3 regions of the Kosakonia sp. Marseille-Q7440 genome follow, and region 2 is predicted to be linked to each of the others. Evidence: predicted binding sites of a transcription regulator. Region 2 holds the regulator's gene; each other region holds the start of a gene.

Region 1 (6,321 bases), 120 kb from region 2:
CGGTATAAATGGCGGCAATCTGACGGGTAATAGCGGGGAAACTGAAGCCATCAACCAGCAAATGGTGATAACGCTGATACCAGTACCAGCGCCGCTCGCCGACGCGCATCAACTGGTGGTGCACCAGCGTTTTGCCGCTCTCCACGCGCAGGTTTTGCGCCAGATCGGCCTGCATTAACGCCAGCGCAGCGCTGTGTGCATCGTCATGTTGGCGCAGGTCGGCAATCTCGGGGGCGGCAAAGGTCATCGCCTCATCGACCCACTGCCACACTTCGCCGTTATCTTCAGTAAAACGCATGCGCAGCGTGTCAGCCTGCGTCAGGCCGGTGATAATCGCCTCGCTAAGCTCCACGGCGTCGATATCGCCCTCAAGCTCAACATAGTGCGCCACGCTCCAGGCATTGGGCAGCGAGGAGAGTTTTTCTGCCATCCAGATCCCCGGCTGTGCGGCGACCAGCGGTAAACGTTCGCTCATCTTCCGCTCCTTATTGCGCGTGGGGGTGCGCATAGTGCGCCGGGGTTAAGCTCTGCCAGTGTGCGGCCAGCCAGTTGTTACAGTCCGCCTGCGACTGCGGCTCGCAGATCACGCGCCAGCCTGCGGGCAGCGCGCACTGCGCGGGCCACAAGCTGCACTGCTGCGCGCTGTTTTGCAGAATATAAAACCGCCCTTGCGGATGATCGAAGGGGTTAGTGAACTCCATAGCAAACTCCTGTCGTGGAAAAGCGCACTAGCGTTCCAGCGGCTGCCAGAGGGTGATTAACCCCGCCGTCAGCCCACCGCGCCAGCAAAGCGCATCATGTCCGCCGTCAACCTGACGCCAGAAAACCGGCTGCTGTATGTGTTGTAAGAGGGAAAAAAGAGCCTGGTTGGTACGAAAAATCAGCGGCTCGCGTACACCGGCTTCAAGCACGATGCGCAGCCCCTGCGGGCGTATTTCGCCCTGTTTGAGTTGTTCGATAAGCAGCCCCTCCCCTTCGCCGCCCCGATGGGGCCACCAGTAAGAGCCGGACTGGCTCAGCACGCAGCCAAAGCGCGTCGGCCAGTGCAGCGCGGCATAGAGCGCGGAGAGACCGCCGAAGCTCTGCCCCGCCACCACCGTGCGATCGGCGCGATCGCTGAAGGGGGCAATTTCGCGTACCTGCGGCAGGAGCTCCTCCTGCACCGCCAGCCAGAAATCGGCATTACAGGGCAGCTCCCGGCCGCGCTGAGCGTTATCTATCGCATCGATCAGCACATAGACCGCAGGCGGCAACTGGCGGGCATTGGTCAGCGCCGCCAGCGCAGGCCACACCGGCATGCTTTCGGCCCAGAACTGACCGTCGAGGAGGATCGCCAGCGGCCGTTCAGCATCCTGCGCCTCGCCGGTGACATAGACCCAGACGCGGCGGCGGTTTTGCAGCCGCTGGCTCTGCCAGTGCAGCAGATGAGGGGGGGTGAAAGGGGTATTGGTTGCCTGCCAGCCAGGCTGAGCCGGTGCGTCGGGCATCTCCAGCGCCGAGACCGGATGACCGCGCCCGCCGCGCCAGCTTTGCGCATTCAGCGGGTCGGCAACCGCGCGCGGCAGCAGTTTGCGCCACCCTTCGCGCAGCGCCGCGCGATCCGGCGGCACGCTGGCGAATACGGCGTCGGCAAAGTCGTTATCCTGTTCAGAGGGGATCAGGCAGTAGCTGCCGCGCCAGCCCGCTTCGAGGGTGGTTTTCCAGCACCAGACATCGCTTCCGGCGATGCGTGCCAGTGATTGCGGCTGCGCCTGTTGATGGTGATCGGTCACGCCGGTGATGTAGATCCAGACCCGACGCAGGCGCGAAGTCTGCTCTGTACCGGCCGGATCGCGCCACCAGAAGGTCACTTCATAGCGCCCGTCGGCGGTTTTAACCCACTCCGGCCCCTGTTTTGACGCCCACCAGGCATCGCTTCCCGTCGTTGACGTCACGGTTTAACCCCAAATCGCTGCGGACTTATATTTATCGATCAAATTTATAGATAATATTATTGATAACTATTCTTATTTGCAATAGCGTATTGGCGCGCTGTGGGAAGCGCGTCTTTCACCTAACTCTGCCTGTCGCAGGCCTTTTTTCTCAGGGCTGAGAGAATCGCCGCGCGCGGGCTTCATCACTGCCGTCTCCTCTCCCCTGGGAATGGAGAGTTACGGGGATACGGCAAAGGAACGCAGGTAACATAATGAATAAGAAGATGAAATCCCTGACCTTGCTGGTCAACCTCGGGATCTACGGCGCGGCAATGCCCGTGATGGCGGCGGAGGAGAAAAGCAGCGACGCCAGCAGCGCGGACACTATCGTCGTCACGGCGGCACAGCAGAACCTCCAGGCACCCGGCGTGTCGACCATCACCGCCGATCAGATCCGCAAAAATCCGCCTGCGCGCGATGTGTCGGAAATTATCCGCAAGATGCCGGGCGTAAACTTAACCGGCAACGCCACCAGCGGCCAGCGCGGCAACAACCGCCAGATCGACATTCGCGGTATGGGCCCGGAAAACACCTTAATCCTGGTGGATGGCAAACCGGTCACCAGCCGTAACTCGGTGCGCTTAGGCTGGCGCGGCGAGCGCGACAGCCGCGGTGACACCAGCTGGGTACCGGCAGAGATGATTGAGCGCATCGAAGTGATCCGCGGCCCGGCGGCCGTGCGCTACGGTAACGGCGCGGCGGGCGGCGTGGTGAATATCATCACCAAAAAAGATAGTGCCCAGGAGTGGCATGGTTCATGGAACGCCTACTTCAACGCGCCGGAGCATAAAGCGGAAGGTGCCACCAAACGCACCGACTTTAGCCTCAGCGGCCCGCTGGGGGATGATGTCAGCTTCCGTCTCTATGGCAACCTGGCGAAAACCCAGGCCGATGCGTGGGATATCAACCGCGATCACCAGTCTGAACGCACCGGGATTTACGCTAATACTCTCGCCGCCGGGCGCGAAGGCTCAATCAATAAAGATATTAATGGTGTGGTGCGCTGGGATTTCGCGCCGATGCAGTCGCTGGAGTTCCAGGCGGGCTACAGCCGCCAGGGCAACCTCTACGCGGGCGATACGCAAAACACCAATAATGACAGCAGCAGCAATAACTACGTGCGCGAGAATTATGGCAAAGAGACCAACCGTCTCTATCGCCAGAACTACTCCGTCACCTGGAATGGCGGCTGGGATAACGGCATTACCACCAGCAACTGGATCCAGTATGAGCACACGCGTAACTCGCGCCTCGGCGAAGGGCTGGCCGGGGGGACGGAAGGGCTGTTTAACAGCAATAAATTCACCGATATCGACCTCTCCGATGTGATGCTGCACAACGAAGTGAATCTGCCGCTGAATCTGCTGGTTAACCAGACCTTGACGCTGGGCACCGAGTGGAACCAGCAGCGGATGAAAGATCTCGGCTCCAATACCCAGGCTTTCCAGGGCGGGGCGATTAGCGGGCTGAGCAGCACCAACCGCAGCCCCTACTCCAGCGCCGATATCTACTCCATTTTTGCCGAAGATAATATGGAGCTGACCGACAGCACCATGCTAACCCCGGCGCTGCGTTTCGATCACCACACCATTGTTGGCGATAACTGGAGCCCGTCACTGAACCTCTCGCAGGGATTAGGCGACGATTTCACCCTGAAAATGGGCATTGGCCGCGCGTATAAAGCGCCCAGCCTCTACCAGACCAACCCGAACTACATTCTCTACAGCAAGGGCCAGGGGTGCTACGCCAGCGGTAATGGCGTCGGTTGTTACATGATGGGTAATGACGATCTGAAAGCGGAGACCAGTATCAATAAAGAGATCGGTCTTGAGTTCAAACATGATGACTGGCTGGCCGGTGTGACCTGGTTCCGTAACGATTACCGCAATAAGATTGAAGCGGGTTACTCACCGATGGCGCAAACGGCGGCGGGCGCGACCAAAACCGATATTTACCAGTGGGAAAATGTGCCAAAAGCAGTGGTTGAAGGGCTGGAAGGTACGCTGAACGTGCCGGTTTCTGAAACGGTGGCCTGGAGCAACAACTTCACCTATATGCTGCAAAGCAAGAACAAAACCACCGGTGAGCGGCTCTCCATCATTCCGGAATACACGCTGAACTCAACGCTGAGCTGGCAGGTGACGCAGGATGTCTCCCTGCAATCGACCTTTACCTGGTACGGCAAGCAGCAGCCGAAGAAGTATGACTACAAAGGCCAGCGCGTGACCGGCTCTGCGACGAACGAAGTGAGCCCCTACAGCATTGTCGGACTCAGCGGCACATGGGATGTGAACAAAAACGTCAGCCTGACTGCCGGTGTCGATAATGTGTTTGATAAACGCCACTGGCGCGCGGGCAATGCCCAGAGCACCGGCGGCACTACCGGCTATATGTATGGCGCGGGCGCAGAGACCTATAACGAATCGGGCCGTACCTGGTTTATGGGCATCAACACCCATTTCTGATGAGAGCCTGACCTGCTAAAAAGAAAAGGCCCCGTCATTGCTGGCGGGGCCTTTTATTACTGATTACCTGGGTGTTGAATATCTTAACTGTTATACCCCGCCCGGCGCTTATCTCCGGCACTCACTCTGAGGTGGTGTTAGCTCTTCGCTGGGGTGAATCCACAATAAGCCATCGGAAAATTCCTAACAAGAGAAAAATAATACCTGTACGTGAATATATGATTTCGATCATACTTTCTTGCTGCTGTTCATATCCTGGCGTGATGAGCGTCACGATTATTTTTCACCCAGTCGTCAACCTTTTTACAGGCGTAAAAATTGTGGGCCGGTTAAACAGACACTCTGCCCATCTCTCAGCACGATCGCCGCAAGTGTGCTTATTTTTTGCTTGAGTTGCCTGGAAATGCAGCAGCAGATATTATTTTGCACTGCGGAATTTGACTTAAATTCTGCGGAAGTTTACAAAAGATACCGCCTTTCCCCTATCCGACTTGCGTCTTTGCGGTTTTCGTCCAGGCTTCCCTTTCAGGCGCTGGAAAATTAGCAAGGAGCCGCCCGGTTCAGGTTTGCGCGCCACCGACGTTTCTATAATTTGCAGGCATCTGTGAGTGGAGTATCGAATGTTCTCTTTTGTCGCCCGCCAGGCGATTTTTGATGCAAATATGAACACAGTCGGCTACGAGTTGCTGTTCAGGGACAGTATGACCAACCGGTTTCCTGACGTCACACCGGAGTACGCCACTGCGCAAATTATTGTTGAACAGTTTCTTGGCGCACCGCTGGGGCGGTTAAAAGAGTACAGTGCGATTTTCGTTAACTTCCCCTATGAACTGCTGGTGCAGGGAATGGCGGAAACGCTGCCGAAAGATCGGGTAATTGTTGAGATCCTCGAAACCGCTGAGCCGACGCCGCTGCTGCTGGAAAGTATCAAAAAACTCTCCGCGCAGGGTTTTCGCATTGCGCTGGATGATTTCGCGCTCGGTGATACGTGGAACGACTTCCTGCCCTTTATTCACATTATTAAATTCGACGTGCGCAATAATACGCCGGAAGAGATCGGCGGTTATATTCATGGCAAAGCACATTTACTGCATAACACGCTCTTTCTCGCCGAAAAGGTGGAGACGCAGCAGGAGTATGAGTGCTACCGAAACCTCGGCTGCACGCTATTTCAGGGCCACTTCTTCAGCCGCCCGGTGATCCATGCAGCCAACAAGCTGATCCAGAATCAGGCGATCACCTTTAGGCTGATGAAAGAGGTGAATGCCGATAAGCCCGATTTCACCCGCATCGAGGCGCTGTTAAAACAGGATCTTGCCCTCTCCTTCAAGCTGATGCGCTATGCGCAAAATATTGTCTTTAACGCGCGCGGGATTAAAAACGTCCGCAGCCAGTCGTTAAAAGATATTATTTTTTACCTCGGCGCCAATGAGCTGCGCCGCTTCGTGCTGGTTTCCTGCCTGACCTCGGTAAATAAAGAGGAGATTGGCGAGATTTATCAGCAGAGCCTGATCCGCGCTAAGTTCTGCGAGCTCGCGTCATCCCACTCCATTACGCGCCACTCGGCGGATGACGCCTTTATCGTCGGTCTTTTTTCGCAACTCGACAGCATTTTTGAAATGCCAATGGCCGATCTGATAGGCCAGATTGATATTTCCGACAATGTGATGATGGCGCTGAAAGCACAAAAAGGGCCGCTCTATCCCTATTTGCGCCTGATTGAGCTGTATGAAAACCATCAGTGGGAAGAGGTCAGCGCGCTGGGCCATCGCCTCGGTTTTCATCGCGGCACGGTGGCGGAGCTGGTCAAAACCGCGACTGAATGGACGCAGGCGATCCCCTCAACCCGCCGCTGATTTTAGTTTCTTCGTCAAAAGGCCGAT
Region 2 (6,321 bases):
ATATGTTTGGCCTGGATATCGCTGCCTTTACGGCGATTGAAATGGCGGAAAACGGAGATAGCGCTCACCCAAATGAAATTGCTTTCTCCGCCAGTAATAAAGCCTATAAAGAGCGCTGGTCCGGTGATAAAAGCGGCATCAGCCTCTATAAAGCCGCAGCAAAATTCAAATATGGCGCTCTCTGGGCGCGCGCCGGTTATATTCAACCCACCGGGCAGACGCTATTAGCGCCGCACTGGAGTTTTATGCCGGGCACCTACCAGGGCGCGGAAGCGGGCATTAATAACGACTATGGCGATGCTGGCGCGCTGAGCGTTTCGTATATGTGGGCCAATGGATATAAAGCGCCATGGCATATCGAGATGGATAAGTTCTGGCAAAACGACAGAGAGCACCGGGTCGATTATCTCCATTCGCTCGGCGCAAAATATGATTTCAAAAATAACCTCGTGCTGGAGGCTGCGTTTGGCCAGGCGCAGGGCTATGTCGATCAATATTTTGCAAAAGCCAGCTACCAGCTGGATGTGGCAAATCAACCGTTCAGCACCAGCTATCAGTTTTATGGTGCCCGCGACAAAGTCAGCGATCGCGGCATCAACGATCTTTACGACGGCACCGCCTGGCTGCAGGCGCTGACCTTCGGTTACACGGTCGGACCACTCGCGCTGCGCCTCGAAGGAACATGGGTAAAAGCAGAAGGCCAGCAGGGCTACTTTTTGCAGCGCATGACGCCAACCTATGCCTCCTCTAATGGTCGTCTTGATATCTGGTGGGATAACCGCTCCGACTTCAATGCCAATGGCGAAAAAGCGCTCTTCCTGGGGGCGATGTACGATCTGGAGAGTTGCAACTTGCCCGGCTTACAAATTGGGGCCTCTTACGCCTACGCCTGGGGCGCAAAACCGGCCGAAATGGCCGTGCCGGATGCGTGGTACAGCGCCGGTTATCGTCTGAAAGAGTCCGCATATAGCCTGGATGCCATCTATACCCTGCAAGAGGGGCGCGCCAAAGGGACGATGTTTAAACTGCACTTTACCCAGTATGACAACCACGCCGCTATCCCGAGCTATGCCGGCGGCTACGGCAACATTTTCCAGGATGAGCGCGACGTGAAATTGATGGTCATCGCGCCGTTTACCCTTTTCTAATTAATTTGTTGCCGGGCATTGGCAACCTTAAGGAACAGAGAATGCATACAGCACGTTTAAGCCTGCTGGCGGGCGCAGTCACAGCGCTGCTTGGCAGCGGCGCGGCACTGGCAAGCCAGAGCACGGTTGACGCCATCAGCCAGTTCAATCTGAACTACGCCGTAAAAGATAACTTTGCCGCACAGCATGGCGTTGATTGTGCGAAGCTCGGCGCAGACTGGGCCTCCTGCAACAAAGCGGTGATCACGCTCACCAACAAAGGCGAGGCAGTGACCGATAACGAGTGGGCTATCTACTTCCACAGTATTCGCCCCGTTCTGCAAGTCGCGAACCCGCAGTTCAAAGTGACCCATATCATGGGCGATCTGCATAAGCTTGAGCCTACCGGGCAATTTACTGGTTTTCCGGCGAATCAGTCCGTTGAGATCCCAATCATTAATGAGTACTGGCAACTCTTTATTACCGATGTGCTGCCGCGCTGGTATGTCACAGGTGAGGAAGCGACGCCAAAAACCATCGCCAATACCAATACGGAAGATCTTGCCCAGTTCGTCACACCGCTTGGCGAGCAATGGCAGCGGACGCCGGACGATAAAAATATCCTGATGACCGCTGAAGCACGCTTTGCGCAAAACAGCGATATCAAAGCGATGAACCTCGCCTCGCTGCGCGGGCAGATTGTGCCGACGCCGCGCGAGGTAAAAATTTACGGTCGGGATATCGATCTCAGCCAGGGGATGAAATTTGACCTTTCAGCGCTGATGCCTGATGCGCAAAATGCCATTAAAGCGCGCTTCGCCATGCTCGGCGTGGAAGAGGGGAGTTATCCGCTACGTACCGAAATTGTGCGTAAAGCGTTCAAGAGTGAGGAGGCGATCAACGGTGCCTATCAGCTGCGTATCAGTGATAAAGAGGCGGTGGTGACCGGTTTTGATCAGAGCGGCGTCTTCTATGGCCTGCAATCCCTGCTTTCGCTTCTCCCCGCGCAGGGGGCGATGACCATCCCCGCTCTGATGGCGAAAGATGCACCGCGCTTCGACTATCGCGGTATTCATCTGGATGTCGGGCGTAATTTCCACAGCAAAGCGGCGGTGCTGCGCCTGCTGGATCAGATGGCAGCCTACAAGCTGAATAAATTCCACTTCCATCTGACGGACGATGAAGGGTGGCGCATTGAAATCCCCGGGCTGCCGGAGCTGACTGAGATTGGCAGCCAGCGCTGCCACGATCTGAGCGAGAAGCAGTGCCTGCTGCCGCAGCTGGGATCCGGGCCGGATCGTGATAACAACGGCAGCGGTTACTTTACCCGCGCCGACTATATCGAGATCCTCAAATATGCCAAAGCGCGGCACATTGAGGTGATCCCGGAGATCGATATGCCCGCCCATGCGCGCGCGGCGGTCATCTCAATGGAGGCGCGTTACCATCGCCTGATAAAAGAGGGTAAAGAGAGCGAGGCGAGCCGTTACCGCCTGCTCGATCCGACGGATACCTCTGTTACCGCTGGCGTACAGTTCTACGATCGCACCGGTTATCTCAATCCTTGCCTGGACTCCTCGCGCAACTTTGTCGATAAGGTGATGGGCGAAATCCAGCAGATGCACAGAGAAGCGGGTCTGCCGCTACACACCTGGCACTTCGGCGGCGATGAAGCGAAAAATATCTACCTGGGGGCTGGCTATACGGATGTGAAAGATCCGCAGCCGGGTAAAGGCATCATCGATCAGAGCAGGCAGGATAAGCCGTGGGCGAAATCGGAGGCCTGCCAGGCGATGATCAAAGCCGGGAAAGTGAGCGACGTTGAGCACCTCTCCAGCTACTTTGGCGCTGAGGTGAGCAAGCTGGTTAAGGCGCACGGCATTGATGTGATGCAGGCGTGGCAGGATGGGCTTAAAGATGCCAAAGACGCCTCTGTTTTTGCCACCAGACATGTGAATGTCAACTTCTGGGATGCGCTCTACTGGGGCGGTTTCGATTCCGTCAATGACTGGGCGAACAAAGGCTTCCGCGTGGTGGTCTCCAACCCGGACTACGTCTATCTCGACTTCCCGAGTGAAGTTCACCCGGATGAAAGCGGCTACTACTGGGGGACGCGTTTCAGCGATGAGCGCAAGATCTTCAGTTTTGCACCGGACAACATGCCGCAAAATGCGGAAACGTCGGTCGACCGTGACGGCAACGCGTTCAGCGCCAAATCAGACAAGCCGTGGCCTGGCGCCTACGGGCTTTCCGCCGAGCTGTGGAGCGAAGTGGTGCGCACGGATGAGCAGATGGAGTATATGATCTATCCGCGTCTGGTCGCCGTCGCTGAGCGGGCATGGCACCGCGCAAGCTGGGAGCTGGATTACCAGGCGGGCCGTGAATACAAAGGCGGCGAGACGCAGTGGGTCGATCAGAAGGCCTTAACGGCAGACTGGCAGCGTTTTGCCAATCTGCTGGGACATCGCGAGCTGGCGAAGCTGGATAAAGCCGGCATCCATTATCGTCTGCCGGTGCCAGGGGCGCGAATTGTTGACGGTGTGCTGGAGGTCAACATCCGCTTCCCGGGGCTGGTGGTCGAGTACTCCCTCGATCGCGGCAAAACATGGCAGCACTATGAAGCGAAATCCCGTCCACAGGTTAAAGGAGAAATTCAGCTGCGCACCTTAAGCCCGGATGGCAGGCGCGTCAGCCGCGTCGATAGCCTGAAAGCCTGATCGCTTTCCTCTCTGAGCGGCGTAACCTTTTAACGCGCCGCTCAGCCGGCAGGCATAAAAAAAGCCAACCTGACGGTTGGCTTTTAACGTTCAGAAGAACTTATTTTGCGTCGTGCGCGTGTTCATCTTCGCGGCAGTCACCTTCGGCGCAGTGGCCGTAAAGGTAGAGACTGTGGTTCGTCAGGCGGATGCCGTGTTGAGCGGCAATTTCGCGCTGGCGCAATTCGATGGAGTCATCACTGAATTCGATAACTTTACCGCAGTCGAGGCAGATAAGGTGATCGTGGTGATGCTGCTGCGTCAGTTCGAAAACAGACTTGCCGCCTTCGAAGTTGTGACGGGTGACAATCCCGGCGTCATCAAACTGGTTCAGCACACGGTACACCGTTGCCAGACCAATCTCTTCACCCATGTCGATCAGACGCTTATAAAGATCTTCCGCACTGACATGATGGTTATCCGGCTCCTGAAGCACTTCCAGAATTTTTAAACGTGGAAGCGTGACTTTCAGGCCGGCCTTCTTTAATGCGGTATTGTTGTCAGTCATGCGGAATCTGTCCTGTTGCTATACGATTCACTTCCTTCTCGGAAGTTATAAGGAATGCACCCGGGCGAATGCGTATCATTATAGAACTGCCATGTATAAATGAAAACTGCAAGCCCTCAAGTAAAGTAAGCTTTTAAAACGTGGTATCGCCGACAACTCCCGGTCGGGCGTACTACGTTAAGCAGCGCTTATTGTACAGGGATGAGTAGGAAAGTTAAAAAAATGTAGCAATTATTTCGATTGCTTTTACCTATTGATACGGCGCAACCAGCAGATTGCGCCATAAAAATCAGGCATTCAGGATTTCATCAAGATGCAGCTCTTCAGAAACCTGCTTCACCCACTTCTGCACGCGCTCGGCGGTCAGTTCTGGCTGACGGTCTTCGTCAATCGCCAGACCTACAAAGTGATCGTCATCAGCCAGGCCTTTTGAAGCTTCGAAATGGTAACCGGCAGTCGGCCAGTGGCCCACAATCGTCGCGCCGCGCGGTTCAATAATGTCGCGAATGGTGCCCAGCGCATCACAGAAGTACTCAGCGTAATCTTCCTGATCGCCGCAGCCGAACAGCGCCACTAACTTACCATTAAAATCAATCTCTTCCAGCGTCGGGAAGAAGTCATCCCAGTCGCACTGCGCTTCACCGTAATACCAGGTCGGAATGCCGAGCAACAGGATGTCATACCCTTCGATATCTTCCTTACTGCTCTTGGCAATGTCATGAACATCGGCGACGTCTTTACCAAGCTGGCTTTGGATCATTTTGGCGATGTTTTCGGTGTTGCCGGTGTCGCTGCCGAAGAAAATGCCTGTAATTGCCATGAGTAAAATAACCTCTTGAATCTTAATGAGTATAGGGGGAGCGCTAAGCCCACAGATAAGGGCAATCATAGCAGAACAGAGAAGAACGCGGAAACTGCTATTGCCGCGGACTGCACTGTATGCCACACGAAAAGGGGAATTTGATGAGGATTCAGAAGAATCGCTATCCGCGCAGGGCTTTAAGCTGCGCCAGCAGCATCTCTTCGATAAGTTCGCTGCGGCTTATCTCACGCGCTTCGGCCAGCTCATTTAAGGCTTCCACCGCTTCCGCATTCAGTTTCAGTTCGACGCGCTTAAGCCCGCGAACCTTATCGCGTTTAAGCTGGTTGCGTTTATTAATGCGCAACTGTTCATCACGCGAGAGCGGGTTGGTCTTCGGCCGTCCCGGGCGACGCTCATTCGCGAACAGATCTAGTGTCGTACGGTCCGTTTGTTCTTTAGCCATGATATGAATACTACGGGAAAACACGCAATCGGGCCGCTGCCCGGGCTGAATAGCGCGCCATCATACATCACCAACATCGGCACGCCAACGACCGGGCGCGTTGAAACGACCGGTCGCCGCCTTTTTAATCAGTTGGCCTTACTCTGCCAGATAACGGCGGATGGCCCGCAGCACCGCATCAGGTTTTTCTGCATGCACCCAGTGCCCGGCACCGGCAATGACATACGCCCGCGCCTGGGGAAACTGCGCCAGCAGCGCATCGCGGTAGGCATCGGTGACATAAGAGGAGTTGCCGCCGCAGACGAAGAGGGCAGGCTTATCCCACGCCGGAATGGTCTCCCAGCCCACAATATTGGCATATTGATCCCACAGCACCGGCACGTTGAAGCGCCACTCACCGTCAACGAAGGATTTCAGTAAAAACTGAACCACGCCCTCTTCATTAAGCTGCTCGCGCATCAGCGCCGCCGCCTGCTGGCGCGACGAAACGCCCGCCTCGCTGACGGCGTTGATAGCGGCAAAGATCTCATCGTGACGGCGCACCTTATAATCCACGGGCGCCATATCAATCGCCACCAGGCGATCGATGCGATCGGGTGCCAGTGAAGTTAGCGCCATCACCGCTTTGCCGCCCATGGAGTGGCCGATAAAGGTCGCTTTTTCAA
Region 3 (6,321 bases), 110 kb from region 2:
TTGCCATAAACAGATCCTGCTCGGGCACCGCTGTCTGCGCTTTCACATTCGGCATCGCGCCGCTGTTGAAGTAGCGCGCAGCGCGCTGTTTTTCCGGGCGGGAGAAGCTCTGCCAGCGTTGAGGGATAAAGAGCGCCGAAGGCTGCGTGGTATCAAACGGGATAGCGCCGACCATAATCGGCCGCGCGATGCCCTGCGCTTTGGCATCGGCAAACGCCTGCGCCAGTTTTTGCTGGAAAGCGCTGTCTGGCGCATCGCCCCCCGCTGCCGGCTCTGAGAAACGCGCAACACACCCCGACGTGGTGAAACTGCGGTACGGCGACATAAAGAAAAATTGATCGGCGGCCAGTGTCGTTGCAGACAGCTGGATCTCTTCAGCCAATGACGTATCCATATCATCCTCCGGCAATGATAAATGTATTAAGAATGATTATCATTTTTGTTTGGTGCAGTAAGATAAAAAGTTATTGCCGGTGATGTCAACAGCAGAATCTCCTCTCACACTGCCACAACTTGCATCCATGACGCGCAACGATGAAAATGAGAAGCATTAACTTCAACAGAAACAGGACTCACGTTGTGAATTTTCTTAGCTGGTGTCGTAAACACGCTTTTTTAGTGGGCGTTTTCGTTTTAGGACTTAACTCAGCCTGCGCCGCCGACTGGCCGCGCCAGGTGACCGACAACCGCGGCGTGCATCAGCTTGCCAGCGCGCCGCAGCGCATTGTTTCCACGAGCGTTACCCTCACCGGCTCGCTGCTGGCGATTGATGCGCCAGTGGTCGCCAGCGGCGCAACGACACCAAACAACCGTTTTGCTGACGATCAGGGCTTTTTGCGCCAGTGGGGCGAGATTGCCAAACAGCGCAACGTCGCGCGTCTCTACATCGGCGAAGCCAATGCCGAAGCGGTTGCCGCGCAGATGCCGGATCTGATTTTGATCAGCGCCACCGGCGGCGACTCCGCGCTGGCGCTCTACGATCAGCTCTCGACCATCGCGCCGACGCTAATCATCAATTACGACGATAAAAGCTGGCAGGCGCTGCTTACCCAGCTTGGCGAGATCACCGGCCACGAGAAGCAGGCCGCCGCGCGCATTACTGAATTCAACCAGCAGCTTGCAGCAGCAAAAGCGCACATGAAACTGCCGCCGCAGCCGGTGAGCGCGCTGGTTTATACGCCCGCCGCGCACAGCGCGAATCTCTGGACCCGCGACTCTGCGCAGGGCCAGTTAATGCAGCAACTCGGTTTTACCCTCGCCCCGCTGCCGGCAGGCATTCAGGCGAGCCAGAGCCAGGGTAAGCGCCATGACATCGTGCAACTCGGCGGTGAAAACCTGGCTGCCGGGCTGAATGGCGAAGCGCTGTTCCTCTTCGCCGGCGATCAAAAAGAGGCCGACGCCCTGAGCGCTAATCCGCTGCTGGCGCACCTTCCCGCGGTACGCAATAAGCGGGTTTATGCGCTGGGTGCCGAGACCTTCCGGCTTGATTACTACAGCGCAACCCGCGTGTTGCAGCGCTTGTCCGCGCTGTTTGGTTGAGGGGTTGGCGCAAGCCTTATTGCCGGATGGCGCTAACGCTTATCCGGCCTACAAAAATCCTCACCATTGCCGGATGGCGCTGACGCTTATCCGGCCTACAAAAACCCCGGTATTGCCGGATAAGGGTCGTGACTTATCCGGCCTGTGAAGGCATCCCGTTTGCAGTCAAGGGGTGATCAGATCGCCGTAACGCTGAGGCTCCGGTGACGCTAACGCCACCGGAGAATTTTATGCGCCGGACTGAACCTGTCGGAAACGGCGTAGTTCGCCGAGTATGAGAACCAGCACTAATCCCACTATCGCTAACGCCAGCCCGCTGAAGCTCGCCGAGGCAGCGGGCGTCAGCATCGATCCCATTGCGCCCAACAGCGCCGCGCCGATGGCGTCGCCGGTGACGTTTTGCGCCGTCCATAAGCCGTTAATGCGCCCGAGCATCGCTTCCGGGGTCTGGGTTTGCAGCAGGGTGTATTGCAGCAGCGAACTCACCGCCGTCAGCCAGCCACAGAGCGCGAGAAAGAGCACGCCGAGCGGCCAGACGGGCATCAGGCTAAAGAGCGCAATGGCGATAAACGCGCCGACGCTGGTCAGCAGCATAATGATGCCGGGCCGCTCGCTGTGCGCCAGCCTGCCGCTGGTCAATGCACCGATGGCTGCACCGAACGGCAGTGCGGCGTAGAGCACACCAATTTCCGCCGCCGACATCTGCCAGCTCATCGCCAGCGCCGGGTAGAGCACGCGCACGGCGCTGGCCATCGTCAGCAGGCCGCCGAGCAGCGCAATGCCGCCAACTAACGGGTTACGCAACAGAAAGTGCAGCGCGGTGGCGAGGGATTTAAGCGGGTGTTCGCGCGGTTGCGGCGGCGGCGGGAGGGAGGGCAGCGTCAGCAGCGGCAACAGGGTGATAAAGGTGCCCGCCGCCGCCAGACCGTAGTTCCACGCCACGCCGCCGGAGGCCAGCAGCAGGCCGCCGACCATCGGCGAAATCACCGAACCGATGCGCACGGTGAGCATGGTGATCGCCCCCGCCTGCATCAGATTTTCCCGCCCGACCAGCGCAGGCGTTGCCGCCAACAAAGCCGTCACGCCGAGCGCGCCGAAAAAGCCATCCCACACGCCAAGCAGATAGATCGCCGGGAGCGATGGCGCGGGTAACAGTGCATTGAGAAAGAGGCCGATAAAGCCGATACCGCAGGTGGATCGCGCGAGCAAAATCAGCTTTTTACGTTCAAAGCGATCCGCCAGCACGCCGCCGAGCATCAGGCCAACAAACATCGCGCCGCCGGTCAGCGTGACCGCGAGCCCGACCTGCCAGCTGGAGTGGGTCATCGCCTGGATCTGCACCGGCACAGCCACGCCCAGTAAGCCCAGCGATAAGATTGAGATAAAACGCGCGAGGAAAACGGCGCGATAAGCCGGATGTGTACGCAGCAGGCTGAGATTCAGCAGCCAGGAGTGTTGCTTCATTACAAGACCTTGTATTCCATACTTTCTGTGTCCAATCTCAGGCTGCGCATGGTAACATAACAAAACAGGATCGATAACGATAATTACTATCATTATCAAAATTGGGATTTTTATGCCGTTTTCTGCTTCCCCGGCGCGCGTATTGGTTCTCGTCGGGCTATTGATACTGCTTATATTTGCTGCGGCACTGAGCCTGTTTATTGGCGCAAAACCGATGCCTGCCGCGGTCATCTCCGACGCCCTCTTTGGCGCTTGCCACAGCGCAGATTGCACCATCATTCGCGATGCGCGCCTGCCGCGCACGCTGGCAGGCTTACTCGCCGGCGGCGCGCTCGGCCTTGCCGGTGCGCTGATGCAAACCCTGACGCGCAACCCGCTGGCCGATCCGGGTCTTTTAGGCGTCAATGCGGGCGCCAGTTTCGCCATTGTGCTCGGCGCCGCGCTGCTGGGCGCGACCACGCCAACGGAGCAGCTGCTGCTCGCCTTTTGCGGCGCATTTGCCGCCTCGCTGCTGGTGGCGTTTACCGGCAGCCAGGGCGGTGGTCAGCTTAGCCCGGTGCGCTTAACACTCGCGGGCGTGGCGCTCACCGCCGTGCTCGATGGTCTCTCCAGCGGCATTTCGCTGCTCAATGCTGATGTCTACGATCAGCTGCGTTTCTGGCAGGCTGGTTCCCTTGATATTCGTACGCTGGCAACCCTGCGCGTAGTGCTGATCCCAGTGCTGCTGGCAGCGGGCGCTGCCTTGATGTTGAGCCGCGCACTTAACAGCCTGAGCCTCGGCAGTGAAACGGCGACGGCGCTCGGCAGCAAAGTGGCACGCACCCAGCTGCTGGGTCTGCTGGCGATAACCGTGCTCTGCGGCAGCGCCACGGCGGTCGTCGGGCCAATTGCCTTTATCGGTCTGATGATGCCCCACCTGGCGCGCGGGCTGGTTGGGGCCGATCACCGCTGGTCGCTCCCCGTCACGCTGATTGCCACCCCTGCTCTGCTGCTGTTTGCCGATATCATTGGTCGCGTGATTGTGCCGGGCGAACTGCGCGTTTCGGTAGTGAGCGCCTTTATCGGCGCACCGATGCTGATCCTGCTGGTGCGCCGCGCGCGCGGAGGCGGCTTATGATCGCCCCCTCCCGCCGTTTAGTGGCAAGCTGCCTGCTGACGGTTATCGCCGCCCTGCTGCTCGCAGCCTGGGGGTTACGCAGCGGTACGGTGATGCTCACCTTTACGCAGGTATTTGACGCGCTAAGCGGTGCGGCGCCGCGCGCAATGCAGCTGGTGGTGATGGAGTGGCGCTTGCCGCGAGTGTTGATGGCGCTGGTGGTTGGCGCAGCGCTTGGCGTCAGCGGCGCGATTTTCCAGTCGCTGATGCGTAACCCGCTCGGCAGCCCGGATGTCATGGGCTTTAACACCGGAGCCTGGAGCGGCGTGCTGGTGGCGATGGTGCTGTTTGGCCAGCATCTGACGGCGATTGCGCTGGCGGCGATGGCGGGCGGCATCCTTACCTCGCTGCTGGTGTGGCTGCTGGCCTGGCGCAACGGTATTGAAACCTTCCGCCTGATTATTGTCGGCATTGGCGTACGCGCGATGCTGGTGGCCTTCAACACCTGGCTGCTGCTGAAAGCGTCGCTTGAAACGGCGCTCTCCGCCGGGTTGTGGAACGCCGGATCGCTCAATGGCCTGACGTGGGCGAAAACGCTGCCGTCGGTGCCGATTATGCTGGCGATGTTTGTCTGCGCTGCGTTACTGGCACGGCGCATGCGGCTGCTGGAGATGGGCGACGACAGCGCCTGCGCACTGGGCGTCAACGTTGAACGCTCGCGTTTGCTGCTGATGCTGGTGGCGGTGGCGTTGACCGCAGCCGCCACGGCGCTTGCCGGGCCGATCTCCTTTATCGCACTGGTGGCCCCGCATATTGCCCGCCGCCTGAGCGGCACGGCGCGCTGGGGGTTAACCCAGTCGGCACTCTGCGGCGCGCTGCTATTGCTACTGGCGGATATGATCGCCCAGCGCGGCTTTACGCCTTACCAGCTACCGGTTGGCGTGGTCACCGTCAGCCTCGGCGGTATTTACCTTATCGCCTTGTTAATTCAGGAGTCCCGCAAGAAATGAGCGTCTTATCCCCCCGTTTGCGCGGCGAAGCGTTAACCCTTGGCTACGGCAAAAAAGTGATTGCCGAGCAGCTGAGCGTCGCCATTCCTGATGGTCATTTCACCGCCATCATCGGCCCGAATGGGTGCGGCAAGTCGACCCTTTTACGCACCCTCAGCCGCCTGATGACGCCGAGCGAAGGGCATGTCTACCTTGATGGCGAGCAGATCCAGCGTTTTGCCAGCAAAGAGGTGGCGCGCCGCATTGGTCTGCTGGCGCAAAACGCCACCACGCCTGGCGATATTACGGTGCAGGAGCTGGTGGCGCGCGGGCGTTACCCCCATCAGCCGCTCTTTACCCGCTGGCGCAAAGAGGATGACGAGGCGGTGAAGCGGGCGATGAAAGCCACCGGTGTGGAGAGCCTGGCGCAGCAGAGTGTCGATACGCTCTCCGGCGGTCAGCGTCAGCGAGCGTGGATCGCGATGGTGCTGGCGCAGGAGACGGCGATTATGCTGCTTGACGAGCCGACTACCTGGCTTGATATCAGTTATCAAATCGATCTGCTGGAGCTGCTCAGCGAGCTGAACCGCGAGCAGGGGTATACGCTGGCGGCGGTGCTGCATGATTTGAATCAGGCATGCCGTTACGCGACCCATTTGATTGCGTTGCGCGACGGGAAGATTGTGGCGCAGGGTGCGCCGAAAGAGATCGTCACCGCCGGGTTGATCGAGGAGGTGTATGGACTGCGCTGCATGATCATTGACGATCCGGTGGCGCATACACCTTTGGTGGTGCCGCTGGGGCGCAGCGGTTGAACGTTGTTGGCAAATCCCATTGCCGGATAAACGTTTATGCGCCATCCGACATGATCCCCCAGAAAACAGAGCCACTGAAACCGCGTAGGCCGGATAAGGCGAAGCCGCCATCCGGCATTATCACCGCGGCACCGATTGCCGGATGGCGCGTTACACGCTTATCCGGCCTACGCGGTTCCAGCAACAGCTATTTTTCATTCAGCCCCCATCTTGCAGCGACGGTGTTTACCCCCGCTGAAATCGGCGAACCGAAGCGGGAATGACAAGGTCTGGACGCCATGGATGGCGGACAGAGGCGAACCGAGACAGGGAGCGAGCCCCCGTAGGGGCGAGCAAGTCGAGTCGAGCCGGCCGCAGTCAGGCACGCGGGAGGTGAGCGCAGTGCGCAGCACCGATTTCCTCGCGGGGCCGCGGGGAT

The links. The regulator Fur, encoded in region 2, represses iron uptake genes when iron is present. The targets are predictions, from matches to a motif close to ATAATAATGAGAACNACTATCAA.
Region 1: fes (enterochelin esterase) is a predicted target of Fur. The motif match lies at 1,988-2,010, and genes of this name have one in related genera.
Region 3: fepD (Fe(3+)-siderophore ABC transporter permease) is a predicted target of Fur. The motif match lies at 3,080-3,102, and genes of this name have one in related genera.

What each region holds. Positions count from the first base shown of each region.
Region 1 covers NZ_CBCPLT010000001.1:1,050,866-1,057,186, reverse strand. Annotated here, with positions in the region: gene entF (enterobactin non-ribosomal peptide synthetase EntF) at 1-475, opposite strand, end outside; gene ACWPW2_RS04735 (MbtH family protein) at 486-701, opposite strand; gene fes (enterochelin esterase) at 729-1,934, opposite strand; gene ACWPW2_RS04725 (TonB-dependent siderophore receptor) at 2,186-4,438, shown strand; gene ACWPW2_RS04720 (EAL and HDOD domain-containing protein) at 5,059-6,294, shown strand.
Region 2 covers NZ_CBCPLT010000001.1:1,169,810-1,176,130, forward strand. Annotated here, with positions in the region: gene chiP (chitoporin ChiP) at 1-1,148, shown strand, start outside; gene ACWPW2_RS05290 (beta-N-acetylhexosaminidase) at 1,190-3,844, shown strand; gene fur (ferric iron uptake transcriptional regulator) at 3,945-4,391, opposite strand; gene fldA (flavodoxin FldA) at 4,681-5,211, opposite strand; gene ybfE (LexA regulated protein) at 5,375-5,656, opposite strand; gene ybfF (esterase) at 5,795-6,321, opposite strand, start outside.
Region 3 covers NZ_CBCPLT010000001.1:1,060,750-1,067,070, reverse strand. Annotated here, with positions in the region: gene entC (isochorismate synthase EntC) at 1-394, opposite strand, end outside; gene fepB (Fe2+-enterobactin ABC transporter substrate-binding protein) at 619-1,539, shown strand; gene entS (enterobactin transporter EntS) at 1,768-3,003, opposite strand; gene fepD (Fe(3+)-siderophore ABC transporter permease) at 3,116-4,120, shown strand; gene fepG (iron-enterobactin ABC transporter permease) at 4,117-5,109, shown strand; gene fepC (iron-enterobactin ABC transporter ATP-binding protein) at 5,106-5,903, shown strand.